Regions from separate parts of the Ligilactobacillus sp. JN-6 (Y).1 genome, predicted to be linked through region 2. Evidence: riboswitches for the same ligand, from Rfam matches in the RefSeq annotation. Region 2 holds a riboswitch; the other holds the start of a gene.
What was found. A riboswitch is a leader RNA that binds a small molecule or an ion and turns the genes downstream of it on or off. The one in region 2 is predicted to bind preQ1.

Region 1 (3,146 bases), 1.1 Mb from region 2:
CTAGCAGGAGCTTTATTTGCAGCGCCAAGCTTAGTATCCGCTGACAGCTGGCAAGCTAATACTCCAAGACAGATCGCCGACAACATTACTAATACTTCTACACCCTATAAGGTCAAGTCCGGCGACAGTTTATGGGGGATCTCTGAGGCGCTGAAAACAAAGGGCTTGTCAGTAACGCCTGATGCTTTGGCTTTACAGAATCATATTGCTGATCCTAACTGGATCTATACTGGCAATAGCTTGACCTTTACTGGGCAAACAAACGACAGCTCACAGCCAACCAACAGCAACCCTGCTCCTTCTAGTTCACAACAGATCGACAAAAGCACTTTGGAAACTAAATTACAAGAAGCGAATAAGTATATCTATACGCAAGGAGTTTATACTGAAAGCTCCTTAGATAACTTACGGCAGGCTGCTATGAGAGGTAATGGCGTGATCAAATCCGATGCTGCTACCCAACAAGATGTGACTAATGCAGTGAATAACATTGATCAGGCAATTAATGGGTTGGTAAAAGTATCGTCACAACAAGTTAACAAACGACCCTTACAGGCCAAACTTCAAGAAGCAAATAAGTATATCTATACGCAAGGAGTTTATACCGAAAGCTCCTTAGATAACTTACGGCAGGCTGCTATGAGAGGTAATGGCGTGATCAAATCCGACGCGGCCACTCAGCAAGATGTGACTAACGCAGTGAATAACATCGACCAAGCAATTAACGGGTTGGTAAAACAATAGAAAACAATTTTTAAATAAGTTTCAATACAAATAGAGCGCCATAACGGATCTTCTAATTCCATTATGACGCTCTGTTTAGTTTTTAGGCCGCTTTGCACATTTTGTGATCCTTTGTTTAAAAAAGAGAAATTATTAGCAAAAATAATATGCTCCAAAATAAACAGCCGCAACCTACTCTGAAAAAGAAATTTAAAATACCATATGTCAAAAAGTACGAACAGCAACAGGAAAAAGAATGTCAATATCCTTGCCACCTCTTTGTTTAGAGAATGATCTTATCCTTACCGACTTAAATCAATTTTCTTATTGATCAACCATGCAACTACAGCCCCGATCAAAACTACTACAAATTCACCGATGCCGACTGTCAAGTAGGTCAGCCAAAACGGGGCTTCGCTGATCAAATTCAATTCTAACGCTACAGCCCAAGACATCAAGGTACAGATAACTACTGTAGCACCCAACTTCATGGGTATCGAAGAAAGATGTTGCCCAATATACCAGCTCAACCACGTCATAACTAGAGTCTGTAAGGTCCCAAAAACCATATCGACTGGACCCATCGATGACCATAAATTAGCGATCAAACAGCCCAAGGTCACACCCCAGATATAACGTTTGTTGAAAATTGCCATATTGTTGAGCATTTCCGACAAACGGAATTGGATCGGTCCATAGCTTAGCGGAATAAAAGCCACTGTTAAAACTACATATAGAGCTGCTATCAACGCCGTTTTAGTGAGCCCAGCTACCTTATTATTTGCATTTGTCATTATTAAAAAAATCCTCCTAGTTTTTTTAGGTGGGATGGTTACGAACCACCGTAGATCCAACTTGCGGTATTCGATCAACACCGCAAACTTAAGTATAAGAAAAAGCCAATCGTTTATCAACCTGAAAAGCATGTTATAATTTTATTATTAGATATTTTAACAACCCGACGAATCAGTCGTTAAGGGATCGTGGGTCGGCTAACTATTTAAAGTAATAATTGTTTGGCAAGGCACACGAAATTTTTACACGAATGGATATTACTAATGAAAATCGCTATTTTGACTGACAGTGCTGCGATGATCAGCAGTAAAGTCAGAGCACAAACAAATATTAAGGTTCTAGAAATACCGATCTTACTTGATGGGCAAACTCTTGATCCAAATGAACTGTCTGAAGTTACTGAACTAGGAGCAATGAGAGGATCCACTCCGAGTACAGTAACTGAAGAACAGATCCCACTGACGAAGATCTCGGCCTTGATCTCAGGGTTTCAACAAGCCGGCTATACTGATATTCTTTGTATACATATCGCCGGTTCGATCAGTGGACTGGGCTCCAATCTTACTACCTTTGCTAAAACCTGCGAACTGCCACTCAAGGTCCATCTCTTCGATTCACACAGCCTAGGATATGCCGAGGGTGTTTTGGTTTCCCGTGCGCTTGAGCTGATCAACCAAGGGCTAAGAATTTCAGAAGTCCTAGCTAAATTAACAAGGCTTCGTCAAAAGCAGCACACTGTAGTAGTCATGGAAAATTTGAAAAATTTACGCAAGATCGGCTCAATTTCTAATAGTTCACACCACCTCACTAACAACATGCTGCACTATAAGACTATGCTTCATTTTTCCGATTCTGGCGAACTTGAAGTTTTAATGGATAGCTCACGTACTAAAAAAATTGCTGCAACCATGATTGAAAAAATACAACGATCTTCAACTGAACCTAAGGTTTCGATCATGGCTGATAACACGATGACTTTGGATAAATATGCTTCTTTTCTCAAAGAAATGCTGCCGCAACTCAAACTCATCACTAACTTGTGCACCCCGGCAATTTTTTCGTTCACTGGGCCCCAAGCTTTGATCATTACCTGGAAAAATAAATAAGCGGATCGGGCAAAACTTTTTTATTTTTGAAAGTTTTGCTTGGTCCTCTTTTTTTTATATTATCTTTGTAATCGTTCGTCATCTTTTGGACCTCCGTTGTCCAGATGTAGGGCTGTTTAATCGCTTTTTGGCCCTAAATCAGCTCGATATTGGGCCACTTTTCTCTTTTTCGGCCCCACAATCACCAAACTTGGGGCCAATTATCCTTTTTTTTGGACCCAAGTTATCCAGATGTGGGGCCATTTATACTTCTTTTGGACCCACATCAGCCTAACTTTGGGCCGTTAAAGCTCTTATTGGACCCACATTCACCAAATTCAGGGGCAATCTCCAAAACAGCACTACTAAAATCCAGCTTTTATCATAAAAATAGACTGCAGTAACCGAAAAGTGGTCACTACAGTCTATTTCTACTCATTTAAGCTAGCACCTTAGCCTTTAACTAAGCCCACTATTCTGTCATCAATTATCTAAGTCAAATTGGCTCGTAAGTTTCTGCAGTTGACTGGATGTTTCCTCCAA
Region 2 (3,146 bases):
GGGATCCCCGCAAATACACCGAAGGAGGCTCCAGAAAAGCCGATTTCAGATAGTGTGTGAGTGAAAAAGGAGGTTTGCCGTGCGACAACGAAAACTCCCATGAATGCACAGATCAAAGCGATAAAAATACCGGCAATAAACGCATAACGCATAAAATTATATTCCAGCATTACTTAGTAACCTCCTTTTGACTTAAACTAGCAGTTTGAGACTGTAATTTTAGTTCAAAGTCGCCATATTTTTCGATCAATTCCGGATCATGGGTAATAAAGAGTACGGTTAGATCCCTGGCGCGCATGATGGATTTTAACATTTGCAATAAAAAGTTTTTGGATTCGGTATCTAAGCTGGCCGTTGCTTCATCCAGTATCAAAAGCTCCGGATCAGAGCACAAAGCTTGCGCTAGATACGCTCGTTGCTTTTCACCGCCGGAAGCGTGACCTAGTGGTTGAGACGCTATCTTGGCCAGCTTAGTCTCTTCCAAGATACCCTCGACTTTGGTCTTCATTTGCTTAGAATTCCAGGGTAAAAATCTTTTCTTGAGTCCAAATGATACAAAATCGCGGATACATAAGGGGTAATCATCATCGATATTGCGTAATTGTGGAACGTATTGGATCTTGTTGCGGCCGATTTTTGCTTGAACATGTTGAGTGCGATGATGACCCAAGTCCTCAAGGATGTGCTTGATAAGAGTTGTTTTACCTACACCATTTTCACCTGTGATACACGTTAATTTGTTTTTTGGAAACGAAAAATTAAGGTCGGAGAATAAAAGACGGTCAGGGATCCTGAGGTCTAAATGTGTAACAGTTATAATATTTTCCATGAGATCATTACTTTCTTTGAATTTATTGTAAAGGGTACTGAAATTTTAATTTATTGATGCTTACATAGAATGGTAGTTTCTGAAAACTATAATGATAAATCACCCTTAATACAATCACTTCGAACAATCGTACAGTTTATAAATGTTGCTGTCAAGCATGTTTGCTAGCGTAAGTGAAACAATTACTATTTACAAAAGCTTCAAATTTATGCTGTACTCAAGAAAACTGACACAAAATTACTATTTACAATGGGAAAAATAATTTTTTGTGGTCGTTGCATGTCTAAAGATTTCATCTATACTTAATATAGTGGAACTTTCCACAATAAAACATATGGTGGTTCGTAAACATCCCACCTAAAAAAACTAGGAGGTTTTTCATTATGGAAAAATCAAATCAGGCTGTTTCGGAAATGACCAAAACAGCTTTGATAGCGGCACTTTATGTCGTGCTCACGGTAGCGCTGATCCCATTGGCCTATGGCCCGATTCAGTTGCGTTTGTCAGAAATGTTAAATAATCTAACGGTATTCAACAAGCGTTATATTTGGGCAGTAACTTTGGGCTGCTTAATTGCAAACCTGTGGTCGTCGATGGGAGTGGTCGATGTCGTTTTCGGAACTTTAGGGACCCTAGTTATGACCTCGATCAGCTGGTTTTTGAGCAAACGTACATCATCAGTCCCATTAAAGTTGATCATCAGTGTGGTAGTTTGTACGTTGATGTCTTGGAGCGTAGCTTTGGAGTTACACATCGTAAGTCAGGCTCCGTTTTGGTGGACCTTTTTGACGGTCGGCATTGGTGAATTCATTGCTACGGCTGTCGGTGCAGTTTTGACATATGTAATTTCACAACACTTTGATCTAACTGCATAAAGGGCCAGTTTGAACTTGTAAGGATGCGGAGGAGCGTTAATTATGACATTTGAAAAAATACTACCTGAATTAAAAGTAGGCAAAAAAGCCGTTCGCCAAGAATGGGGCGGAAGTGAAAAGTATATTTTTGTTGTTGATGGAGATACCAGAAATGGCGAGGCCATCAATCCTTATTTTTTGATTAGAACAAAAGAAGAACCAGCTTTATCACAATTTATGCCAAATTCTTGTGATATTTTGGCTGATGATTGGAAGCTGGTCGAATAATGGCAGAAAACTTACCTTTTAGGAAACGTGTAGTTATTGTGACCGGTGCAGCCTCCGGTATTGGCCTGGCTCAAGCTGAACTTTTTCTAGCTAAGGGCGCTCGAGTGTGGGGCGCTGATATTCAGGAAACAAAGCCGGTCAAACAGATGGTGGGCAAATACCAAAAATATTTTTCCTTTGTTCGGTGTGATGTCCGGCAAAAAGCAAAAATAACTGCATTGGTCGATCAAGTATTAGCAGTTTCTCGACAGATCGATATTTTACTAAACACGGCAGGTATCTTGGATGCTTACCGTCCCACTTTAGAAACAAGCGAAGAGCAATGGGATAATGTGATGGCAACTAATTTGAAAAGCATGTTCTTGCTTACTAATAAGTGTTTGCCGCAAATGCTGACGCAAGGATACGGAACGATCGTTAATATGTCCTCGATCGCTGGTTTGGTAGCTGGCGGAGGTGGCGCAGCATACACAGCCGCCAAACATGCTGTAATCGGCTATACTAAACAGCTCGATCATGATTATGCAGGTCGCGGTATCCGAGCTAACTGTATTGCACCGGGGGCTATAAAAACTCCGATGAATAAGGCTGATTTTGAGGGGGAAGGACGAATGGCAAAAGAAGTAGCCGCTCAAACGCCTGCTTTGCGATGGGCACTTCCAGAAGAAGTTGCGTTGTTAACTCTGTTTTTAGCTTCTGATAAAGCTGATTATATTCATGGAGCGGTAGTCCCGATCGATGGTGGGTGGACCGAAAAATAGAAAGAAGCTCAACAAGCATATCACCGTGATATGCTTGTTGAGCTTTTATTTATCGTAAGGGCTTAAAATTGTATTCTGACCCGATTTGCTTTCACAATGAATGTATGGGATTCGATGTCATGGTAAAACTAACGGGTAGAAATTCTTGCTTACTTGAACTATAAACACTAAGCGATGCAAGCAAACCTAAAATACAGGGCTTATTTTTTTGCCTGCCATTCGTCTTTGAACTCAGAAAGAAAATCAAGCATGAAGCGTTGCCGATTTTCTGCGATCTGCTTGGCGCTGACAGTGTTTAACTTATCCTTGATCTTCAATAATTTTTCATAGAAATGGTTAATGATCGTTTCGTTTTGTAAGTTACGGTATTCTTCTTTGGTCATTGATTCGCGCGGTTTGATACGGGGATCATAG

Region 1: linked by a shared signal. The riboswitch ahead of AC3XNE_RS01585 (QueT transporter family protein) and the one ahead of AC3XNE_RS06455 (QueT transporter family protein) in region 2 are both predicted to bind preQ1.

The regions. Positions count from the first base shown of each region.
Region 1 covers NZ_CM176599.1:321,466-324,611, forward strand. Annotated here, with positions in the region: gene AC3XNE_RS01580 (LysM peptidoglycan-binding domain-containing protein) at 1-744, shown strand, start outside; gene AC3XNE_RS01585 (QueT transporter family protein) at 1,026-1,517, opposite strand; PreQ1 riboswitch class I at 1,528-1,572, opposite strand; gene AC3XNE_RS01590 (DegV family protein) at 1,782-2,624, shown strand; gene AC3XNE_RS01595 (methyl-accepting chemotaxis protein) at 3,087-3,146, opposite strand, start outside.
Region 2 covers NZ_CM176599.1:1,399,292-1,402,437, forward strand. Annotated here, with positions in the region: gene AC3XNE_RS06445 (metal ABC transporter permease) at 1-170, opposite strand, end outside; gene AC3XNE_RS06450 (metal ABC transporter ATP-binding protein) at 170-829, opposite strand; PreQ1 riboswitch class I at 1,161-1,205, shown strand; gene AC3XNE_RS06455 (QueT transporter family protein) at 1,213-1,704, shown strand; gene AC3XNE_RS06460 (DUF2829 domain-containing protein) at 1,747-1,971, shown strand; gene AC3XNE_RS06465 (3-oxoacyl-ACP reductase) at 1,971-2,732, shown strand; gene AC3XNE_RS06470 (HD domain-containing protein) at 2,933-3,146, opposite strand, start outside.